DNA from 4 places in the Paenibacillus sp. FSL R5-0378 genome. Region 3 is predicted to be linked to each of the others. Evidence: riboswitches for the same ligand, from Rfam matches in the RefSeq annotation. Region 3 holds a riboswitch; each other region holds the start of a gene.

Region 1 (6,012 bases), 4.5 Mb from region 3:
CGCCGCAATATCTTCCATCAAGACGTCGCGGACGAACTCCTGGTCGTTACCGTCGATAATCATGCGCATACCGTTGCGCAGGAAGGCGTCGTCGATTTCTTCGACCTTGGTCTCCAGAGCGAGGAGGCCTTCCCGGCGGGTGATGGAGGCCCACTCCATGAACAGGGTGATGAGCTCTTGACGCTGCATGAGCTTTTGTTTGACGAAGGTCATTTTTAACAGCTTGGGGAACTTCTTGATCTCAGACATCGGAAAGCCGATAAACAGCGTAGCGGCGGTTCCGGCGAGAATAATGACATAAGCGGCGGGCGTCAGCAGGCTGACGATCGGGGCGCCCTTCAGCACCATGCCGACTAGGACGGCAACCACACCGAGTATCAGGCCAACAATCGTTGAAATTTCCATTGCACACCTCATCCATGAGAAATAGAATTGAATCCTTTCGGAATCGACCGCGTTTACATCCTTGCAACATGGTCGCTTTCACAAAAAACGGTTTATATTATTTATCGACACCATTCTCTTTTTTTTTAAGGGATATTTTCCGGTATAATGAAATGACAAGGTTCATCTGTCCTACAAAATCAAGTCCGAGCACCATACCCTGAAGGGAATAATCACAGCACAAACGGGTGACGAATGGCCCACTTGAGACCCTGACACAGGGGCGCATGGAGCAGGGCATTCACCATTCACAATCATCGCTTATAGATCGTATGAGTAACTAAACTTCGATATGGAGGGAATGGCATGGGTGTTAAGCATGGTCGTGACTATGACGGCATATTGACCGATTTGACGGCAGCTGTCGGGGAAATTCCGGACAGTTATTTATTTTTTGAAATGGCGGAGCAGGATTGGATGCAGCTGGGCATCGAAGAGAAGCGTGAGGTGCATGAGGCGCTGGCGGAGGATTTGTTCTATGCGCTGGGAGCCGAACCTGTCATCACCGTTGGAAGCGGTGTCGTGATGTATGACAAGGACCATCACCGGATCAACCTCTTGATCGGCGACGAGGAGCTGACCGTAGTCTCACTGATATAGTCCCTGGGGCCGGATGGATTTTATAAACCCGTCCATGGTAAGATATTATTCGTATGTACTCTCCTTGAAGAAGCATGATTACATTCAGGGATGAATACAATGGGTAAAGGTTTTTCGCCCGAGCATACATTAATGACACATCCTGGTGAACCTCGGGGATGTTAGGTTTCAGGGAGGAACGGAAGAATGGTATATACGCAAGAAGAAGTAGAAACGCATTTGTCTAAGCTGGAAGGCTGGGAGCTTGAAGAGGGCCGCTGGATTGTGCGCAAATACGTTTTCTCCAATTTCATGAAGGGCATTTCCTTTGTGGATGAGGTTGCGGCCATTTCAGAGGCTTTTGGCCACCACCCCTTTATTACGATTGATTATAAAAATGTGACGCTGCGTTTGACTTCATGGGATGAAGGCGGGATTACGTCCCTGGATGTCAAGGAGGCCCACCAATTTAACGAACTGTTCGAAAAAATGCGTTCCGGCGAAAAAAGGTAACGAGAATAATGCAGCAAATAAAAACACGCTTTGCGATGAACGTCCCGTTCTTCCAAAGCGTGTTTCTGTATGCGTTACAACTGTTATTTCTTCTCAGCCAACCACTGGGCCACATTGGCAATCTCTTCAGCTTTCAACTTGTCTTTAAAGGATGGCATGCCGCCTTTACCTTTAGTGATAATGGTGTAAATCTCTTCAGCGGACAGTTGGCTTCCGATCTTTTGAAGGTTCGGGCCTACGGCACCCTGAAGCTGATCCCCGTGACAGCTAATGCAGCCTTGGTCTTTAACCACAGCTTCGGCCGCTGCGGCGTCCATCGTGACTTCCGGCATGGTCGGCTTCTCTTCTTCCGCCACCTGCTCTTTGCCTGGAAGCGTAAACATGAGCACAATTGCCATAACCACTGCGATCGTTAATACACCGCTCATGATCCATTTTTGCATCCGTTTTCGTCCTTTCTATGTAAACTGTCATTCTTCATTCCTTCATTATAACGGAACAAGCCATCACATCAAATAGTTTGTGTCAAAAAAGCAAACGAATCCAAACTTGGGGCCACCAAAAATACACAAATTTGTACCATTTTTATGATGATGGAATTTTCAAGTTAGACCCCTTCATAGACCATACAGTGAAACAGCTGTTCACCTTCAGGGGTCAGCTTGGGGTAGGTATCAGCGATGACAAACCCCGACTTCCCGTAAGCCCGGATGGCCCGCTTATTCCAAGTATGCACTTCAAGGTCGATTTCGTCCCCAGGCCGTCTTTCACGGGCTGCGGCGACCACAGCCTGCATAAAGCTCTTACCCAGCCCCTGGCCGCATAAATCAGGCCGCATGCCAACACCAAGCCGGGTCACGCCTGCCAAGGGAAAGAACTGCGCGAACCCGCACAAGGTATGATCAGCATCCAGGACGGACACATATTGGCTTTGCCTCACCTCAGGATCACCAAATTCGACGCCAAGCGTCTCCATCTGATCCCACGGCAGCCAGCCGTATAAATCGTATGGAGGCTCGTACACCCAGGCGCAGACGGTCTCAGCATGCTCCCGGGTCATGGGAACGATCATGAAGCTCTCATGTTGGAGGTTCATGTGCAGATCTCCCTTCCAGACCTCCCTGTAGGATTTGAACATTAGAGAAAAAATATTCCGGATTGTCCCAGATATCTGTTTAATTTCAGAATAGAGGGGTAAATGAGGAGTAGCGGGCGGGAATGGAAGGGTTACCCATTTCTGTCCGCAAAAAATCCCGCAAAAGGAGATTTCGGCAAAAATCTCATTCTACGGGATCTCGTACCCTTGCTTTACCTGCATTACTGGACGTCATCTACGTCCTCGGAATCGACGGCGGCGGTTTTGTATTTATCCGTACTCATGATTCGTTTGGCGCCAACGTAGCGGTTGACGTAGTAGCTGTCGCTCAGAGAGCTGATGATCACACCGCGAGAAGTGGAGGCATGTGCGAATTTTCCGTCGCCGACGTAAATTCCGACATGGGATACTCCGGCTCCCGATGTATTAAAGAATACCAAGTCGCCTGCTCTCAGATCACTGCGGGATACGGCCGAACCCATGCTGAACTGGGAACCAGACTGATGGGGCAGATCGATGCCCAATTGATCAAATACATACATTGTAAATCCCGAGCAGTCAAATCCGCTTGTTGTGGTTCCGCCCGTTCTGTACTTGGTTCCGATCGCACTGTCGATCACTTTATCCATCTTGGAATCCGCGAAAGCGCTTCCTGTGCCGACCGTGAGCACGATGGCGAAACTCATGATTGCTGCTGCAAGCTTCTTCTTCAAGTAAAATACCCCTTCCGGCGCCTGCGAGGTTAGCTTAAGGATTCGGTAGAAGGCCCCCTATGATCCCTCTGAAGCAAGATCAATTCACCCATAACTGGTTCCCCCGCTTTCCTTAGTGTGAGGAAATTCGGCATGAACTTTTTACACTATGTATCATTCCCTGGTACTTCTTATTCGTTCGCAACTTTGTGTCAGGTAAAGATTACAAAGTTGTTACTATCGCTGGGACTATTGTAACAAAGGAATCGGACTTTGGCAATTGTTTCTAACAGAAAAAGAAGATTTGTAGGAAAATTTATAGGAAATGATGTTTATTTGTTGGACGAGTGGGTAAAAGAAATGACAAGGGTGGAAAAAACAGGGGAAAACCGTGGATTTACTCGTGTAAAAAAATTTTTTGAAATGCTGTTACCTTTTCGGTGGTTCGTACGTCTAATAAGTAACAACAAACCCGCGGGGCGATTTCGGCAAAAATCAGCGGCGCGGGTTGTTATGGATATGCATTGTTTTCGAGAGATAATCAATTGTAAACCGCAGCTTGATATTTGGCCGTACTCATGACCCGTTTGGCGCCAACGTAGCGGTTGGCGTAGTAGCTTTGGCTCAGTTTGCTGATGGTAACGCCTTTCGAAGAGGACGCGTGCGCGAATTTTCCGTTGCCGATGTAAATACCGACATGGGATACGCCTGCGCCTAGGGTGTTAAAGAAAACCAGGTCTCCTGCTCTCAGCTGGCTTTTGGAAACAGCGGTACCTGTTTTATATTGCGCAGCGGATACACGCGGGAGGTTTAACCCCAGCTTTTGGTACACGTAACGGGTAAAACCGGAGCAATCGAAGCCGTTCGTAGTTGTTCCGCCGGTTTTGTAAGAAACGCCGATCGTGTTGTTAACGATGTGATTCAGAGATGAATCCGCAAATACGCTGCCGGTGCCCATGGAGAACGCAAGTGTAAGGCCCAGCGCTGCGGCTGCCAACTTCTTCTTCAAAAAAATAAACCCCTTCCAATGCCTGCGAGGTTAGCTTAAGGATTCGGTAGAAGGTCCCCTATGATCCCTCTGTAGCGAGATCAATTCACCCAAAATTGGATCCCCCGCTTCCTGGTGCCCGGGAATTCGGCTCGTGATGATTGCACCGGAAATGGACATGCTGACAAGTTACCTATAATCGTACATACCAATCAAATGAACGGACAAATGATGAAATCAGTTACAGCAAAGTCAAAATCGTTACAGCAAAGATTACAAAGTTGTTACTAAGTTCGTACTCGGATTATTTTAACAGAGGATTTATACTTTGGCAAATGGTTAACAATCATTTTACAACAAAAACCCCGCCTCTTTTCAACAGAAAGAGACGGGGTTCTTCTTTTATCAGCGGGTTAAAGTTATGACAAAATTTTAACTATTCCGAAATATTTTTTTTCGTACGGTTCATTTGCTGATGCCACAAATCATATTGGGAGGAGATATTCCATAATTTAAAGATACAGCTGACCATATGGTAGCCCTGTTGGATAATCAGGGTGGCAAGCCCTGCCCAGATCAGAGAGACGCTGCTGGTAATGCCATACAAGAGCAGGCTGACCGTGCCCAGCAGAACGGATATGCCGATGACCGGCAGCGCGCTTCGCAGGCAGATCCAGAGCGAGGAGAACATGCTGGTTCCACCGGTTTTGCCAAACTGCATGAACAGAATCATCTGATGGACGATGTAGCAGTACAGAAGCCAGACTGCAATGTACGGGATGCAGTGAAGCAGCTGGGCATGGTTTTGGATCGCGCTGAGCAGGATGGGATACATCTTCGGGATCATCCAGTATAACGGAGCGGCGATAAGCACCCATTCGATCAGGTGAAAAAGAAACACCGTTTTGCCGTGCAGCTTCATGCCCTGGAAGAAAAACAGTCCGCGTTCTCCCTGATGCTCCCGGTGCAGGCCGTAGAAGATGCCCGCGTGGATAAATGGGGTCAGCAGCATGCGGAGGGCGACCATTCCCAGGAGAACCCAAAGGTAAGTATGCACGGTGCTGCTTTGCGTCAAGCTCATCTGTCCCTCTACATAATAGAGGACCTGGCTGAGTTCGGTCGGCGGGGGATCGGGATACCGCATCAGCAGCGGCACGACCGCCGAATCGATCAGACGGTACAGGAAGTAGCCCCAGAGCAGCTGGTACAGGAACATGATGATCATGACATAAAATTGGTCTTTGACGCTTTTCCAACCGTTAACAATATAGGATTTCACTGCTCTCACCTCACCAGGACAGACTTCCAAGCAGGGTTTCAATCAGCTTGGTAATGCTTACGTTCCAGCGGAGGAGCACTTTATGATCCATGTCCGCCTTCAGGTAGTTGTTCACATGTTTGTTTTCCAGCACGATCGTATAGCCGGGATCGATCATGGCCCAGGCCAGCGGGGAGCTGTATGTCAGCTTGAACTGGGTGCTGGCGTTCTTTACGTCCCAAACCTTTTTGATCTGATGCCCGTCCGTAAACGTGAACAGTATCGGCACCTGCGGCAGATCGCCGCCCTTTTTGCTGACCTTCACCAAAGAATCGTACCGGGGCTGCGCCGAATCCTTATCCTTGCGCACCGTAATTTCGTCGACCGAAAAATCGGCCATCTGGCTGCCGTATACATATTGATCGAAGAAGGTCTGCCACGA
Region 2 (6,012 bases), 2.5 Mb from region 3:
CTGAGTTGTCATTTCTATCATCCTCCTTTAGAGAAATAAAACCGGTCCTTCATCCCTTTCACGCTCGTGACGGCCGTCAGATGAACGAGGTGAAATACCATAAATTACCGGGCTTGATGTGAATATAGTATAGCCCCCTACCCTATATTGTCAAGCGATTTATTTTTTTGAAATAAACAGCGAATGTTGGGTTATTAGTTGGCTCCTATCAAAATAAAAAACGCCCCCGTAGGAGCGTCAGGATTGCAGCCATTATAATCCTCACCTTTGTATCGGTAATTGTACGTAAAATTGTGCACCATGATCACTTTCAGCCCATATCTGCCCACCGTGGCGCTCTACCAACGTTTTGGTAATGGCTAATCCAAGCCCACCGCCACCCATTTTACGGCTGCGTGATTTATCTACCCGATAAAAACGCTCAAAGATATGTGGAAGATCCGCTGATGGAATTCCTATGCCATTATCTGAGACGGTAATTTGGACCACACCTAACCGGACGGTACCCTTGACTTCAACGGTACCGCCTTCAGGTGTATATTTCAATGCATTAGACAACAGGTTTGTCCAGATTTGAATAAGCCGGCTTTCATCGGCAATTACGCAAACATTGGGTATATCTTTTTTCTCCAGGTTAACTCCCTTTTGTTGAAATGAAGGACGCATGAGGTCCATGACTTGATCCATAGACTTCTTTAAGGAGACTTGCTCAAGCATGAATTGAAAATCGATGGAATTAACGATTTGAAGCTCTTCCAAATCATGCACCAGCTGAATCAAACGGTGAATTTCTTCACGGCTGGACTGGATCCGTTCCGGAGTAGGCTCCCATATTCCGTCTTGAATAGCCGCGAGGTAACTATTCAATGTGGTTAAGGGTGTCCGCAACTCATGTGCAATATTTTCGGTCATAGCGATTCTCAATTTTTCTTGCTGCTCCAGCTGTTCAGCTAAGTGATTGATGGAAGCGGCCAGCTCCTCCAGTTCATCTCTGGGCAAACTCTTCAACGGGAGACGGACATCCCGTTTTCCTCGGGCCATGATTAATGTAAGATTTTTCATGCTGATTAATGGCGACGAAATCCGTTTGGCGATATACACACTTAACACAAATGAGACGATTAAAGCTCCCCCAATCGTTAAGCCAATGGATTGTATAATCGCTTGCTCCAAGTGAGAATTCAGTGAATCAGCTGAATGCTGCGCTTCGGACATTTCGCGTCCATACATTTGAAAATGGTAGTGGGTTGCATTGATCATAGCAATCGAAGCGATCACCAAAATAAAGCCGGTATATAAAATCAGAACCGTGCTTAAGCGAAAGGATAATGTACGTTTCATAAACTCCCCCCATTAAAGCGGTATCCTGCACCAAAAACAGTCCGGATGAATAAGGGGTTCTTGGGGTCCTCCTCTATTTTTTGACGCAAATTTTTGACATGCTGATCAATAATGCGCGAGTCTCCATCAAATTCAAAGCCCATAACGAGTTCAATCAATTCTTCCCGGGAAAACGTACGCTCCGAGTTTCTCGCCATAACTAGAAGCAATTTATATTCGGATGGGGTTAAACTGATGGGTTTATGTTGAACGAAAACCTGTTTGGCATGGCTATCAATCATCAGACGTCCTTCGCCATATTCTAATCGATCGGCCAGAAGTTCTTGCTGATTAGTTCGCCGCAGTACAGTGCGAATTCTGGCTATGAGTTCTTGAGGATCGAAAGGCTTCACCATATAATCGTCTGCCCCAACAGACAACCCATGAATACGATGTGAAACGGACGATTTAGCTGTCAGCATAATAATTGGTGTGGGGTAAGCTGTTCGAATCTTCTGGCATAATTCCTCTCCGTTCATATCGGGAAGCATAAGATCCAATAAAACCAAATCAAAAGGTTGATTGGCTAATTCACTCCATGCACTCTCCCCTCCAGACGCTTCGTGCGCTTCAAACCCTTCCTTTCTTAAATAAGCGACGATGACTTCCCTGATTTTCTCCTCGTCTTCAACAACTAAAATTCTACGCATGAATTCCCTCCAAACGTATAGGCGGATTTTTTTTTCCTACACCTCAACTTCCGTTCTCTGCAAGACCATATAATCAAACAGGTCATTTCTCACAACGAAATGACCTGTTATGCTTCTTCCCGATTTTTTTCATTTTGACGACATCAATGTCTTATATTAAGGGTTCACTCTTAAACAACATCATAACCCTGGTCCTCGATAGTCTCTTTAATTTTGCTTTCCGTAAGTTTGGTCTCATCGAATTGAACTTCAACAGAAGCATTGGACAAGTTAACCTTCCCCCCGGCCCCTATTTGCTTAAGAGCTCCTTCAATGGAATTCACGCAGTGTTGACAGCTCATTCCGTTTACGTTTAAAGTAATGGTTTTCAATTTCGACTCCTCCTCTCGATTTGTTATTAGTATACCCCCCTATAGTATAATATTCAAGCCTAAAGTTATACTACCCCAGCCATCTTCATCATTTCTATACATGTTTATTTTATGATGAATGAGGCTTACATCAAAAGAATTAGAAAGGGGTTCTTCAAATGAAAGCAGCGATATTAAGAACAATAATCCTCGCTAGCTCGGTGGCCGTTTTTGCGGCAGGCTGCTCGAAAGTAAGCAATATGAACGGCATGGATCATTCAAAAATGAGTATGGGTTCAACCCCCACTTCCAACTCCAGTGAATCCGCTACATCCGCAAAACTGACAACAGCAACACCTGTTGTGGATGGTAAAGAGTTCACCATAACCGCACAGGAAAGTAATCTCGAAGTGGAGAAGGGAAAAACCATTCCCGTATGGACATTTAATAACTCGGTTCCCGGTCCACAAATCCGGGTTAAGGTTGGAGATACAGTCAAAGTAAACTTGAAAAATCAACTCAAGCAGCCTGTCTCCATCCATTGGCACGGCTATCCGGTTCCAAACAACATGGACGGAATTCCTGGAGTCACACAAGATGCTGTTGAACCCGGAAAAACCTTCACCTATGAATTTAAAGCCACCGTACCGGGTACTTATTGGTACCATTCACATCAAGACAGTGTGAATCAAGTGGACAAAGGCTTGTATGGTTCTCTTGTAGTCGAAGACCCCCAAGATACCGCTGACCGCGATTACACCCTTGTGCTCGATGAATGGATGAGTTCTGGAGATATGGACATGGATAACGATGGGATGAATATGGCAGGACATGATATGAGTATGTATGACCTTTATACGATCAACGGAAAAACAGGTGATGCGATCGATAAGCTTACCGTTAAAGAGGGTGAAAAAGTAAAACTTCGGTTGATTAACGCCGGCTACATCACGCACCGGATGCATTTACACGGTCATTCCTTTAAGGTTGTTGCATCCGACGGGCAGCCCGTGAATGACCCGGCTGTGATCAAGGATCAATTCGTCTCGATTGCTCCCGGAGAACGATATGACATTGAATTTACCGCAGATCATCCCGGAAATTGGTTGCTGGAAGAACACGCAAAGGATAATCGAGCACAAAATATGAGAGCCATGATTCAATACGAAGGTTCTAATGCGAAGCCCGACCCTTCCGATGCCTTCGAAGAACTCCCCGATTTTGATTTGGAGAAGTACGGAACCATGTCTGCAACCGCATTTTCTTTGGATCAAAGCTTTGATGAAGACGTGACGATGAATCTAAATACCGAGATGAGAAATGGAGATATGGTTTACACGATCAATGGAAAGGTTTTTCCGGACACGGATACAATCAAAGTAAAAAAAGGAGATAAGGTAAAGGTGACCTTTGTAAATCAATCCAGAATGGACGATCACCCGATGCACCTGCACGGCCATTTCTTCCAAGTCTTGAGCAAGAATGGCAAGCCAGTTCAAGGATCTCCGATCATGAAAGACACGCTGAACGTCAAACCTGGCGAAACGTATGAAGTTGCTTTTGAAGCTGACAACCCCGGTGAATGGATGTTCCATTGCCACGATTTACACCACGCCTCCGCTGGAATGGTAACTGATGTGATGTATGATGATTATCAAAATAATTATACGCCTGATCCCAATGTGAACAACGTCCCTGAATAAACAACAAAACGCACCGGCTGACTTCAGCCGGTGCTTTCATTTTTGTTTTAGGTAGATTATCCCGACTAGATCAAATTTCACTGATCATTTTCAGGTAACTTTGTTGACTCACGACGCGGCGTGCTGTAACATACCGATTTTTATAATATGAATCCGATAATTTGCTAATGGTAACGCCTTTACTGCTTGAAGAGTGTGCAAACTCATTATTGCCGATATAAATACCCGCGTGGGATATTCCCGTACCGTCCGTATTAAAGAATACCAGGTCTCCTGCTCTAAGGTTTTCACGATCTACTGGAGTTCCGGCTTGAGCCTGTGTTTTAGATGTGCGGGGTAAATCTAAATTGAATTTATCGAATATGTATAAAATAAAGCCGGAACAGTCAAAACCAGCCACTGATGTGCCGCCCCACTGATAAGGAGTGCCTACGACCTTATCCACCTCACTTTCGAGTTTAACGGAGCTGGCAAAGGAACTGGTTGCACTTGCTGAAAAAACAATGGCCGCACCTAACATTGACAGTATTACTTTCTTCACTATGTAGTTCTCCTTCCGATGCCTACGGAGTTAGCTAAGGGTTCGGTAGAAGGTTCCCTCTATTCTTCAATGAGAATATTTCACCCAAAAATGGTTCCCCCGTTTTCAGTATCAAGAAATTCGGCAATAATGATTAAAAAAATGTAACCCTACATAATGTAGTATATAATCAGTTTTTTTGTCAATGGCTAATTAATAGATTCCCGTTAATCGTAACTATTTTACTGATATTTGTTGAATTTTATGGAAGTTTCAGCGAAGCTGAGTAAAGTTTGTCGATTACTATTCCCGAAATCGAGGTACTTATCTTGGTAACGGAACATGTTAAGCAAGAAAAAATAACAATTTTGTAAAGGATTGATTCCGAGCAACAAAAAAACTAAGGCAAATCATCATATAGACGCCAAACAAAAAACCGATCTGGCATTGCCAGATCGGTTAATTTATCCGTCAGTACACAGTCGAACCATGATCTTCATTGAGCTTGTCGATAACACGTCATAACGCTGCCTATATCCAATATTTACAGTATCAGTCATGTAACGTACATAAGGAACAAGGAACTCGCCGTCTTGTGCCACGCAGCATCACTCACCTGCTAAAAAATACTCTATTTAGAAAGCTCACTTTCGACTACCCATTGATGATTCTTAACGGGGTTTCCTCCTGTAGTTGGCGTGTAGTCAACCATGTACACCGTTGTTTTTTCAGCTGAGTCAATGGTGCCCTCTGCGCCTTTCATACCTTCCATGTGATCAGCCTCCATGGTCACCTTAGTTCCTGGCTGCAAGGGCTCACTACCCGCATCCTTTATTTCCTCCTGGATAATCCACTTGTGATTGGGAACGGGTTCACCTCCAGTGGTAGGAGTATAAGTTACAGCATAAGCCACCGTGTCGTAGGCACCGACCACTTTTGCCTTGGCTCCATCCATGCCCTCCATATGCTTGGCATGGATCACAACCTCATCTCCAACTTTGTAGGTGGGATTTTGAGCTTCTTTTAACCCTGCAGGAACCTCACCAGAACCGGAATGATTCATGCTGCCCATATCCCCCATATTTGAATGGTCGCTGCCCATGTCCATGTTCGTATTATTGTTTGCGTTATCCTTGTTTCCACACGCACTTAGCACCAGGATTGCTGCAAGGCTAATAAAAATGAATACTTTTTTCACAGTTTGTCACACACCTTTGCATATTTCTATTTGGATTGAATCCTCATCTCCCAAACATTCTACCCAAAACTTATGAAGAACTTGTGAAGGTTTCCCATCGTAAACGTGAGCTTATACCCCCCGATTATTGCTGTCATCCCCCTATGGGGGTTATAATTTGCAGAAGGGGGTTGGGACATGACTGAACATGATCATGGTAATGGTGGGGAGC
Region 3 (6,012 bases):
GCCGCCGTTCAATCGTCCATACCTCGCGGTTACGGCCAACGAACAGCGACCGTAATCCATCAGTTCTATTATACACGCTTTGCCGAACGATATGAAAATGTGGCCCAGCAACTGATTTAAAGCAACATAATTGCATCAACTTATGGACATAACAAGGATAAATCATGCTTTCGCTGTTTGTCCGCGGTGGAAAGGAGTCGAGACGGATGAAAAAGAAGCTGTTATGCACATTGCTGTCTTCCCTGCTGATCTTGTTGTTGATCTGTCCTTGGCAGTCCGGGTGGCCGGCAGCCGCCGCTCAAGGCGGTGAACCCCCGGAACATTCGTCAGGTTCCGAACCTGCACGGGAAACCAGCAGCCGGGAGGCGAAAGAAAAGCGGAAGGAACAGCAGATCCTTACGCTAGGCCAGCTGATCAAAAAATATCCCGAAACGTTCAAAATTCACGGTCCGCGCGTCAAAGAGGTGGCCCTAACCTTTGATGACGTGCCGGATCCCAGGTTTACTCCTCAGATCCTGGATGTGCTCAAAGCCCATCATATTAAAGCCACCTTTTTTGTGATGGGCAGCCGGGCGAAGAAGCATCCCGAGCTGGTCGAGCGCATTGTCCGTGAAGGACATGTGATCGGAAACCACTCCTATAATCATCCCGTGTTTCACAAATTGGAGATGGACGAATATGTAGCCGAGATTAAGCGGACGGAGAACACGCTTTACGGCATCGTCGGCTATAAGCCCAAGCTGATCAGGCCGCCTTATGGAGACATCACGGAACGCCAACTGCGCTGGGCCAAGCAGCAGGGCTACAAAATCGTAAACTGGAACGTCGATTCGCTGGATTGGAAAGGAATCAGCAAGGAAGCGGTCAAGCGCAACGTGCTGTCCACCGTTGGGCAAGGCTCGATCATTCTTCAGCATGCGGGAGGCGGAACCACGTCCAATCTCAGCGGTACGATCGATGCCCTTCCGGACATTATTCAGACTTTGAAAAATAAAGGCTATTCATTCGTCACGCTGCCGAGGTTACTTCACGTTCCAAAAGACAAGTAACGCGCTGAGCGTACAAAAAAAACCGGCTTGAGTACAAAAGCCGGTTTTTCCGTGTTATTATGAATAGCATTGACTATTTAATGAAGTACAGCTCAACGTCCTGGAACCCGAAGGCACTAACGCTTTCCGGGCTGCCCGGCACGAAAATGTCGATGCGTTTCCCCTTAATCGCACTGCCGGTATCCTTAGCTGTCGCTACGAAGGCTTTCTTCGGAAGGCCTTGGAAGCTGTGACCGGTAACCAGCACTTTCGTTCCCAACGGGATAACGGAAGGGTCAACCGCGATCGTTCCCAGCTTCAGCGGGTTGCCGAAGTAGTCCACTGCTCCCCACTTGCCGTTTTCGCTAGCGGCAGATGAATAAGCCGTAGCTCGGACGTCCAGCGTTTTGGAGTAATTGAAGGTTTTACCCCATGCTTCCACGACTTTGTCATCGCCGTTGACGTTCAGGGAAGCTGCTGTGATGATGGAGCCGTTGTCCTCTGCGGCAAATGCCTTGGCTGTGCTTGCTCCGGGAACGTTTAATTTCAGGCCTGGATAAATATTGGTTGCTTCTACGCTCGGATTTGCATTCATCAGCTGATTCAAATTAACGCCATATTGTTTAGATAATGTATAGAAGGTGTCTCCATCCTTCGCTACATGGACCGAGTCCGCAAACGTGGGTACCGCTTGTACCGCCAGAGAAATGCCGATGATGGCTGCAAGTGTCTTGATTCCTTTAAATCTTTTCATGGTTCCTCCTTAAGTCGTGATGCCTGCGAAGTTAGCTGTCGGATTCGGATTGAGGAGACAACCCTACGCCCTATTGGTGCGATTCACCCCAAGCGTACTATGTACACAAATTACATCCCCCGCACTTTACCTTAGAAAAGTTTCGGCTCAACAAATATATCACAATTTTGTAACCTGTGCGCATGAAAATGTTACCAATCCAAAAGTCTTGAATTATCAGGCTTTATTTAGGGTTGTTAGCTGACTTAAGCAAGGGAGCAGCAGCTCAATTCCTTTTAAAATAGTTACAAAATCCTCATTCATTTTAACAATTTATTCATGAAAAGGTACATAAAAAGCCCTGGATGAGTAATATTCTCGTCCAGGGCTTTATCATTTTTATATGCAGGCACTTTGTCAAAGAACCTTGCTCAGAAAATCTTTCGTGCGGCTGTTTTGTGGGTTACCGAACACTTCCGCAGGCGTCCCCTGCTCGACGATTTGTCCGCCGTCCATAAAGACGATCCGGTCGCCGACTTCCCGGGCAAACCCCATTTCATGGGTTACGATGACCATCGTCATGCCGCCCTCCGCAAGCTTCTTCATGACCTCCAGCACTTCGCCGACCATTTCGGGGTCCAGGGCCGAAGTCGGCTCGTCAAAGAGCATGACGTGGGGCTGCATGGCCAGCGCCCGCGCGATGGCGATCCGCTGCTTCTGCCCGCCTGACAGCTGGGACGGATACGCATCCTTCTTGTCGGATAATCCGACCGTGCGCAGCAGGTCAAGGGCAATCCGTTCCGCCTCGGCCGGCGGCTGCTTTTTCACCTTAACCGGGGCTAGCATGAGGTTCTGCAGCACCGATTTATGCGGGAACAGATTGAAATGCTGGAACACCATGCCCATTTTTTCGCGGGTGGCATTGATGTTGTGGCGTTTGTCCGTAATCGGCTCGCCTTCAAACGTGATCTGCCCCCCTGTTGGCGTTTCGAGCAGATTCAGGCAGCGGAGAAAGGTACTTTTCCCCGAGCCGCTGGGGCCGATCACGACGACGACCTCGCCTTTGGCGATGTCGATGTCGATCCCTTTCAGAATCTCCAGCTTGCCGAACGATTTGCGCAGATCTTTAACGCTGATCATCGGTATTCAGCCTCCTTTCGAATACCCCTAGCAGCTTGGACAGGGTAAACGTCATAATGAAGTAGATGGCCGCAATGACCAGCAGCGGACTGAGGTAATCATACGTAATCCCTTGGATAGCCCCCGACTGGTACATCAAGTCGGTGACGCCGATAAACGATACGATGGATGATTCCTTGATAATCGTAATAAACTCATTGCCGATGGCCGGCAGCACGCTTTTAACAGCTTGGGGCAGCACGATGTACCGCATCGTCATGCTGCGCGTCATTCCGAGGGAACGGGCCGCTTCCGACTGGCCACGGTCCACCCCCTGGATTCCGGCACGGAACACTTCCGCAAGGTACGCGGAGCTGTTAATGGACAGCGTAATTGCACCGGACTCGATCGGCGTAAATTTGACCCCGAAGGCCACGAGGCCGTAGTGAATAATAAACAGCTGAACAACCATCGGGGTACCGCGGAGAACTTCCACCCATACCGAACCGATTAGCTTCGGCAGCCAAAAGCGGGACATCCGCATCAAGGATATAAGAATGCCCAGCACGAAGCCGCAGAAGACGCCGATGGCCGCCAGGAGCAGTGTATACTGGATACCTGTCGCAAAATACGTCCGGTAATCCCAAAAAACGGAGAACATATTCATAAAGACCCAAGAACCTCCTTTGTCATCATACCTGCCTGTCCCATCCTTTCCCTGTATACAACAGATCGGGACATATTTGAAACAAGGTACCCATCATTGAACAGAAAAAATAGCGAATTCGCTTCGCTATTTTATCCGATGTATAAAATGAGAACAGACAGCTTAACCTCTATTTCTGTGCAGCCAAATCGCTCGCTTCGGCGACGTACTGCTCAATCTTGTTTTCGGATTTCAGACGGTCCAGCGTTTTATTGATTTGGTTCACGAGCTCGGTGTTGCCTTTTTTGATCCCGATCGCGTAGCCGTCTTCCTTATAATCAGGAACCGCATCCGCAATTACCAAACCTTTGACGTTCTTGATGTATGCTTCGGCAACCGGTTTCTCCATGATGGAGGCATCCACGCGGCTCGAATTCAGCTGAAGCACAATGTCGGAAATTTTGCCCAGGCCGGTGATCTTCGCCCCCGGAATCGTCTTGGCAATGTCCTCCTGGATCGAACCCTTCTGAATGCCGAGCGAAGCTCCTTCCAGAGCTTTCATCGTGCTGTATTTGTCTTTGTCAGCCTCTCTGACGACAACGGCCTGCTCTGCCTTATAGTAGTTGTTCGAAAAATCGATTTGTTTCTTGCGTTCTTCGTTTGGTGTAAGGCCAGAAATGACAAAATCTACCCGGCCGGTGGACAGCTCGCCGAGAAGCGCATCAAAGCTCATGTCCTTGACTTCAAGCTGCGCCCCCATGTCTTTGGCGATTTCCTTGGCGATTTCGATATCGAAGCCGACGATTTGGTCCTTGCCGTTCACCATTTTATGAAATTCGTACGGCGGGAAGTCCGCGCTAGTACCAAGCACGATCGTCTTGCCGCTGGCCGGCTGTTCGCCCGCTGCCGTGCTGCCCTCAGTCGAAGGTTTGCTTCCGCATCCGGCAAGCAGGGAGCCTGCCAGCAGAATGCATGCCGTTAGAATACCCCATTTTTTCATATCTATCTCTCCTGTCCATTTCAATGATACTTATTGTTGTTCAAAGGCATGATCCGTATCCGGCCCAGCCCGAAAAACCACGGTTCTAATCATACAATAAAAATGCATGATTATGCAATGACATTTTCATACAGTGGTCAATACATTTCAAAATAGCCAGAATAATGCGGATTATAGCTTTTTAATACCATTTATTCCTAGTTCTATTGTTTCTTTTAGTCACCTCCCCTTCTTTTTCGGAATAAATATGTATTTACCGTTTCAAGGCCCGTCTCCTTCCTAATCCGATGCATAAATCCCTTCAAAAACCTGCACCCTTTGAAAGAAAAGCTTCTTATTATGTAATTACACGCAATGGGGACTCCTACGCAAAAAGTTCACCGAAACGTCAGATTAAGGCGGCAGCCATGGTTCATCATTCCGGGAATGAGGTATTAAATAGCTAGATATTTGATGGAGGTGTAGTCATGCTGCTGGAAGCTTTATACCATGTCCCCCGGGACAAATGGGCCTATGCATACGATCCGAAGACGATACATCTGCGTGTCCGCACCAAACGAAACGACGTGGATACGGTGGTTGCGATGACCGGAGACAAATACGACTGGGATTCGACCTATTTTGAAATTACGATGGAAAAAGCCGCGACCGACGAGATGTTCGATTATTGGGAAGCTGCCGTGCTGCCTAAATACAAGCGTCTTAGCTATGCGTTCCGGATCACTTCCGGCAAAGAAACGATTTACATGCTCGACAACGGGCTGTACCGAAATTGTCCGGCGCCGACGGGCGGCTATTACGAATTTTCTTACATACATGAGATCGACGTATTTAAGGTGCCGGATTGGGCAAAGGATGCTATTTTTTACCAAATTATGCCGGAACGTTTTGCAAACGGGGATCCAAGCAATGATCCGAAAGGGACACAGCCTTGGGGAGGACAGCCGACAACAGACAATTTCTTCGGCGGCGACCTGCAGGGCGTCCTGGATCATTTGGACGACCTACTCGATCTGGGCATTAATGCGATATATTTCACACCTTTGTTCACGTCGCCGTCGAACCATAAATACGACATCGTCGATTATAAGCAGGTTGATCCGCATTTTGGGGACAACGAGCTGCTCAAGCAGGTCGTGGAAGCCTGTCACAGCAAAGGGATCCGCGTCATGCTCGATGCCGTGTTCAACCACTGCAGCGAACTGTTTCCACCGTTCCAGGACGTCCTGAAGCATGGGGAAAAGTCCAAATACGCCGATTGGTTTCATATCAACCAGTTTCCGGCTCGGGTTGAGAACGGGATCGCCACGTATGACACGTTTGGTTTCTTTGGCAATATGCCCAAGTTCAACACGGCCAATCCCGAGGTGAAGCAGTATTTGCTGGACGTTGCCGAGTACTGGATTAAGGAAATCAAGCTGGACGGCTGGAGGCTGGACGTGGCGAACGAGGTCGACCACCATTTTTGGCGGGACTTCCGCATGGT
Region 4 (6,012 bases), 1.1 Mb from region 3:
TCGGCCCTTATCCGAATGCTTACGCCGCGCAGCAGACGAAAAAGCTGCTGGACCGGATGTACCCGCTGCGCAAATGCGGGGTCATGCCGAAGGAGGTATGCCTGTACTACCATATGGGCCAATGCCTGGCACCGTGCGAGAAGGAAGTTCCTCAGGAGGAATATGATCGTATTACCCAGGAAATTACTTCATTTCTGAGCGGTGGGCACGAGGAGATTAAGAAGGAGCTCCAGCGCAAGATGCAGGAGGCGGCGGAGGAGCTGTATTTTGAACGTGCGAAGGAACTGCGCGACCAGATTCTGAACATTGAAGCGATCATGGAGAAGCAGAAAATTACGACGACGGACACGAAAGACCGCGACGTATTGGGCTTTGCCGTGGATAAAGGCTGGATGTGCGTGCAGATTCTGTATATGCGCCAAGGGAAAATGATCCAGCGTCACGCGTCTGTTTTTCCATTTTATGGCGAGGCGTACAGCGATTTTATGTCCTTCGTGACGCAGTATTACAGCGACAATCCGGCGCTGCCAAAGGAAATTTTGCTGCCTGACATGCCAAAAGGGGAAGAGGCGGAAGACAGCAGCCGGCCAGAGGATGCCGGGGAATCGATCGATGCTGGAGGCGGTGCTGCATCCCTGCAGGAATGGCTCGGCATCAAGGTGCTGGTGCCCCAGCGGGGAACGAAGCGCCAGCTTGTGGCCATGGCGGAAGAGAATGCCAAGGTCTCACTGGACGAGAAGTTCCGCCTGATCGAACGGGATGAGGAGCGGACGTCCAAGGCTGCCGCGAACCTCGGCCAGTATATCGGCATTGAGTCGCTGCACCGGATCGAGGCGTTCGACAACTCCAACATCCAGGGAACGAATCCGGTATCGGCGATGGTCGTGTTTATCGACGGCAAGCCCGACAAAAAGGAATACCGGAAGTACAAAATCCGTTCGGTTCAGGGACCGGACGATTACGATACGATGCGGGAGGTCGTCCGCAGACGCTACGAGCGCGTGCTCAAGGAAAATTTGGAGCTGCCCGACCTGATTGTCGTGGACGGCGGCAAAGGCCAAATTTCCGCCGCGATCGACGTGCTGCAGAACGAGCTGGGCTTGTTCATCCCGGTGTGCGGTCTGGTCAAGGACGTCAAGCACCGGACCGCGCAGCTGATGGTGGGCGATCCGCCCGAGCCGATTTCGCTGCCGCGCGACAGCCAGGAGTTCTACCTGCTTCAGCGCATCCAGGATGAGGTGCACCGGTTCGCCATCACCTTCCACCGCGAGCAGCGCGGCAAGTCGATGGTGGCATCCAAGCTCGACGCCATCCCGGGCATCGGCGAGAAGCGGCGCAAGCTGCTGCTGAAGCATTTTGGCTCGCTCAAAAAAATAAAAGAGGCCCGGATTGAAGACTTCCGGCCTCTCTCGATCGGCGACAAGCTCGCCGGACAAATTATAGCAGCCCTTCAGGAGGAGGAGTCGTAACATACGGCTTCTCCTTCTTTTTGCCGTAAAACAGGTAAATGACCCAGGCGACGATAAACGGTATGACGCAGGTGACCACGCCCGCCAAAATGTTCGTCAGATCCCCCATGCTGAACAAGCTGAAGCTCATCAGGATGCTGTCGAACACGACGTGGGCGAACATGACCGCGATGTAGCCGTGACGCAGGAAGATCAAGCTGAACAGGAGACCGATGAACAGGAGCTCAATCGGCCGGGTGTATATCGGGTAGATCGGGTACAGCGTATGGCCGAAGGCCCAAATCAGCGTCGGAATGACGCAGGCGACAAATGTGTTCCTTACGATTTTCTTCAGCATCGGTATGCCGAACAGGCGGTACACGGCTTCCTCGGAGATGCCGGCCATCCAGGCCATGATCGGCAGCATCCACGGATACAGCATGTTATACGGGGACTGCGAGGCGTCCGTCGTGGACCAGCTGTGGATCGTCCGGTCCAGGACGAGATAGATCACCGACTGCGCCCCCATCAGGATAAACGCCCACAAATACCCGGTGAACATGCTGTGGAGCACGTAACGCCCGTATCCTGGCTCTTTGGCGCGGGCCCAGGCGTTGTAACCGGCTTTGCGCCACAGTCCGTCCCCGCCGACCAGGGAGAAATACAGGAGCACCGTCATCGCAATGCTCAGGATCACCTGAACGACCATGGCCGCGATGATCCCGAACTGGGAGAAGCCTTCTGCTTCCAGCACCGGCAGCATGTTATACGTCGTCAGCAATGAGACAACAAAATAAAACAAGGACAAAAACAGCCCGCGTGCAAAGGAGGTGTACCGCCGCGTCAGTGCACTGTAAATGATGGCGAGAATGCCGAGCACGATCGTAAACAGTCCGTATCCCAGCATGGTCAGCATCGTGGCGCTTTTGGTCTGCTTCTCTACATAAGCCGTATGAGCGGATGGGACCGAAAATCCAGGGAGGAAGGAGTGAAGCTCCCCATCCTCAAAGGCAAACTTGAATTCCAGCTGCGATTCCCCGATGTGCGAGGAGGAGTCGGTATAGATCAATCCGGGCTCATCCTTGCCGCTCGATACTTTCAGGGAGCCGGTGTTATAGCCCAGCTTCTGCAGCCAGGACGAGGCGATTTCCTCTTTATCCTCCAGCGTCATGTTGCCTTCCACAATTCTCAGTTTCTGCTTGCGCATGGTTTCGTTCGATTCAGCCATCGCGGCAGCATACTTGGAGTACGGAGGCGTGATGGAGAACCCGACCACCTTGCCCGTGTTCATATGTACGTCTACATTGACATATCCCTGATCGCTCGACTCGGGCAGCCGGACCCGGAACACGTCATAAGGATACTTCGGTTCGTATTTCTTGTTATATTCGTTAAGAAGCTTCTCTCTGGATAAATAACCGTAAAGGTCCGATTCCGACTGGTACGTGACGAGCGGTTCGGCGGCAATGCCTGTTTGAATATTCAACCGGTCCGAGGCAAACGCTTTGGCGGCTGCTTCCGCCTCCGATTTGCTGATGACCTTGGTCGTTTGCCCCTCTAGCGTCTCCGAGCTCGTCTGCGGAAACACTTGTACAAAAAAGAATAAAATAAGGCCGATGACCCCCAAAATGCCCAGCCATTTATAATTGGCCCTGATTTCCAGCGGCTGGTTTAACCGGTCCATGAAATCCCCCCTTGAATGTGATAAAGATACCATTCCCCCCAATACAGTACGGTAAACATAACATAGAAGATTCGCCCAAAACCAGTATACCCTGAAAATAGTGGTGAAAAAACGATGAAAATCAAGGAAAGCCATCGAAAAGAGAAGATAACCGCAGGCCGTGTCCACCTGCATTGCGAATCAGGCTGTTTTCCATCCAATTCATCAGAAAAAGGCCTTTGTGAAGTCCTACAATAAAGATTATAATTTTGATGCAAATGAATAAGAACGCCGAATTTCAAGTGAAAACGGGGGAACCAATTTTTTGGGGTGAATTTCGTTGGGACGGTTTAGTCCGCGAATAGGGCAACCTGTGCATGCCCGAATCCGTCAGCTAACCTCGTAGGCGTCGTGCATGCAGGAGCCAAACCGAAAGGCATTGGATTTCCGATGCTTTTTTTCTTTTGACTTTTTTAAAGAGGTGAATGTATTGATTGGGAAATGGAAGTGGTTCCGGCTGGCCCCTCCGCAAGTATTAACGCTAGGTTTTGCGGCCATTATTTTGATCGGAGCCATACTGCTCACCTTGCCGATTTCGAACACGACGGGTAAGCCGCTGAATTTTATGGATGCCTTGTTTACGGCAACCTCGGCGACCTGCGTGACCGGTTTGGTTGTCAAAGATACGGGGCTGTATTTCAGCACGTTCGGTCAAGTCGTCATCATGCTGCTGATCCAGATCGGCGGGCTCGGTTTTATGACGATGGCCACGCTGATCGCTCTGGTGTTCAAGCGCCGGATTTCGCTCCGGGACCGGCTCCTGCTGCAGGAAGCGATGAATCAGAATACGATGGAAGGCATCGTCCGTCTGATCCGGAAAGTCATATTTTTTTCGTTGACGATCGAAGGCTGCGGAGCACTGCTGCTTGCCATCCGGTGGTCGTTCGATATGCCTCTTGGAAAAGCGATCTATTTTGGAATATTTCATGGCGTGTCCATGTTCAATAATGCGGGATTTGACCTGTTCGGCCATTTTAACAGCCTGACGGGATTTGTATACGATCCGCTCGTCAATTTTGTCGTGATGTTTCTGATCGTATCCGGCGGCATCGGCTTTATCGTCATGTCCGATCTGGTGGATTACCAGGTACACCGGAAACTGTCGCTCCACAGCAAAGTGGTGCTGTCCATGACCGGTGCCCTGATTGTGGTCGGAGCAGTCGTCATCTTTATCTTTGAATTCACGAATCCCAAGACGCTCGGTTCGCTGAATTGGGGTGGCAAAATTCTCGCCTCGCTGTTCCAGTCGGTCACGCCGCGGACGGCAGGGGCGAATACGCTGAACTTGGCAGATATGCGCCAGGCATCGCAATTTTTCACGATCATTCTGATGTTTATCGGCGCGTCGCCGGGCTCTACCGGGGGCGGGATCAAGACCACGACGTTCACCATCCTCGTCGGTGCGGTGATCGCGATGATCCGCGGCCGCGACGATATCGTCCTGTACCGGTACCGTTTGGCGCAGGAGCGGATTTTCAAAGCGTTGACCATTACCTTTCTGGCCTTGTTTCTGGTCGTCGGCGTATCGATGATTCTGTCCACGACAGAAGACAGCAGCTTTTTGATGATCCTGTACGAGACGACTTCGGCTTTCGGCACCGTAGGATTATCGCTCGGGCTGACGCCGCATTTGTCCTTGATCGGGAAAATCCTGATCTGCCTGACGATGTTTGCCGGCCGTCTTGGGCCGCTGACCTTCGCCTACGCGCTTGGTCCGAAGAAGGGCAAGGAGCTGTACCGCCATCCCGAAGGTAAGATCATTATCGGGTAAGGAATTTGGGTGATTCAAAGTTTCAATATTGTTATAAGAACCATATATAGAACCAACATTAAAGGATAAGGAGCATCTGGAAAGAAATGAAAACACAGCAGTTTGTCGTGATCGGTTTAGGGAGGTTCGGCTCAAGCTTGGCCATGGAGCTTATGGATCTGGGTTATGAGGTGCTTGGGGTAGACATCAATGAAGAAGTGGTCAATGATATGAGCGAGCATCTGACCCACGCCGTGGTGGCGGATGCAACCGATGAGGAGGTTCTCAAATCGCTGGGAATCCGCAATTTTGACTGCGGAATCGTGGCGATCGGGGACGATATCCAGATGAGCATCCTGGCCGCAATCCTGCTGAAGGAACTCGGCGTTCAGACCGTAGTGGCGAAGGCCATCTCCATGCTGCACGGCAAAGCCTTGTCCAAGCTGGGCGTGGACCGGGTCATCTTTCCGGAGCGGGACATGGGCATCCGGGTGGCGCACCAGCTCGTGACGCCGAATTTGCTGGATTACATTGAGCTGTCCAAAGATTACAGCATCGTGGAGATGACCGTACCGCAATGCCTGAACGGGAAGACGCTGAGCGAAGTCAATACGAGAGCCCGGTACGGATGCAGCATTGTTGCGCTCCATCGTACCGAGGGAGTCATCGTCGCGCCGACGGCGATGGACCAGCTGCATGCGGGCGACATCATGGTCATCATTGGCTCCAACAGCAATATCGACCGCTTCGAGAGCGAAGCGGTGAACGTCAAGTCATAAATCCGGAAGTGAGACAGACATGGAATCCCCGACGACCGAAATTATTCATCACATTTTAATACTGCTGCTGTTTATCATTGCCGTCGGCATGCTGTCCGGAAGACTGGCCTCCTGGCTCAGGCTTCCGGACGTTGCTGTGTTTATCGTGGCAGGCATGCTGCTTGGGCAGGGGCTGCATCTGATCAACGAAACAAGCAGCTCCCTCATCAACCAGCTGATCCTCACCGTTGGGTCGGCGCTTATTCTGTTTGACGGCGGCCGTAACCTGAAGCTGAGCGGGCTGCGGAAGGTATGGATCACACTTTCTATGCT

The links. A riboswitch is a leader RNA that binds a small molecule or an ion and turns the genes downstream of it on or off. The one in region 3 is predicted to bind cyclic di-AMP.
Region 1: it holds a riboswitch for cyclic di-AMP, as region 3 does, so the genes downstream of both, MKY74_RS03430 (C40 family peptidase) here and MKY74_RS24290 (3D domain-containing protein) in region 3, are expected to answer to the same signal.
Region 2: it holds a riboswitch for cyclic di-AMP, as region 3 does, so the genes downstream of both, MKY74_RS13135 (C40 family peptidase) here and MKY74_RS24290 (3D domain-containing protein) in region 3, are expected to answer to the same signal.
Region 4: it holds a riboswitch for cyclic di-AMP, as region 3 does, so the genes downstream of both, MKY74_RS29700 (TrkH family potassium uptake protein) here and MKY74_RS24290 (3D domain-containing protein) in region 3, are expected to answer to the same signal.

What each region holds. Positions count from the first base shown of each region.
Region 1 is NZ_JBBPAY010000001.1:780,628-786,639, reverse strand. Features, by position in the region: gene motA (flagellar motor stator protein MotA) at 1-405, opposite strand, end outside; gene MKY74_RS03450 (hypothetical protein) at 751-1,044, shown strand; gene MKY74_RS03445 (4a-hydroxytetrahydrobiopterin dehydratase) at 1,231-1,536, shown strand; gene MKY74_RS03440 (c-type cytochrome) at 1,620-1,979, opposite strand; gene MKY74_RS03435 (GNAT family N-acetyltransferase) at 2,144-2,632, opposite strand; gene MKY74_RS03430 (C40 family peptidase) at 2,854-3,345, opposite strand; cyclic di-AMP (ydaO/yuaA leader) riboswitch at 3,349-3,488, opposite strand; gene MKY74_RS03425 (C40 family peptidase) at 3,866-4,333, opposite strand; cyclic di-AMP (ydaO/yuaA leader) riboswitch at 4,338-4,475, opposite strand; gene MKY74_RS03420 (hypothetical protein) at 4,749-5,591, opposite strand; gene MKY74_RS03415 (M1 family metallopeptidase) at 5,602-6,012, opposite strand, start outside.
Region 2 is NZ_JBBPAY010000001.1:2,798,310-2,804,321, reverse strand. Features, by position in the region: gene MKY74_RS13160 (MFS transporter) at 1-12, opposite strand, end outside; gene MKY74_RS13155 (sensor histidine kinase) at 262-1,341, opposite strand; gene MKY74_RS13150 (response regulator transcription factor) at 1,338-2,030, opposite strand; gene MKY74_RS13145 (copper ion binding protein) at 2,201-2,401, opposite strand; gene MKY74_RS13140 (multicopper oxidase family protein) at 2,560-4,083, shown strand; gene MKY74_RS13135 (C40 family peptidase) at 4,154-4,624, opposite strand; cyclic di-AMP (ydaO/yuaA leader) riboswitch at 4,629-4,760, opposite strand; gene MKY74_RS13130 (YdhK family protein) at 5,235-5,801, opposite strand; gene MKY74_RS13125 (metal-sensing transcriptional repressor) at 5,979-6,012, shown strand, end outside.
Region 3 is NZ_JBBPAY010000001.1:5,255,926-5,261,937, forward strand. Features, by position in the region: gene MKY74_RS24285 (polysaccharide deacetylase family protein) at 207-1,049, shown strand; gene MKY74_RS24290 (3D domain-containing protein) at 1,123-1,782, opposite strand; cyclic di-AMP (ydaO/yuaA leader) riboswitch at 1,786-1,940, opposite strand; gene MKY74_RS24295 (amino acid ABC transporter ATP-binding protein) at 2,179-2,901, opposite strand; gene MKY74_RS24300 (amino acid ABC transporter permease) at 2,888-3,547, opposite strand; gene MKY74_RS24305 (transporter substrate-binding domain-containing protein) at 3,717-4,526, opposite strand; gene MKY74_RS24310 (alpha-glycosidase) at 4,994-6,012, shown strand, end outside.
Region 4 is NZ_JBBPAY010000001.1:6,397,712-6,403,723, reverse strand. Features, by position in the region: gene uvrC (excinuclease ABC subunit UvrC) at 1-1,469, shown strand, start outside; gene MKY74_RS29705 (CPBP family intramembrane glutamic endopeptidase) at 1,438-3,132, opposite strand; cyclic di-AMP (ydaO/yuaA leader) riboswitch at 3,391-3,534, shown strand; gene MKY74_RS29700 (TrkH family potassium uptake protein) at 3,602-4,942, shown strand; gene MKY74_RS29695 (potassium channel family protein) at 5,029-5,700, shown strand; gene MKY74_RS29690 (cation:proton antiporter) at 5,720-6,012, shown strand, end outside.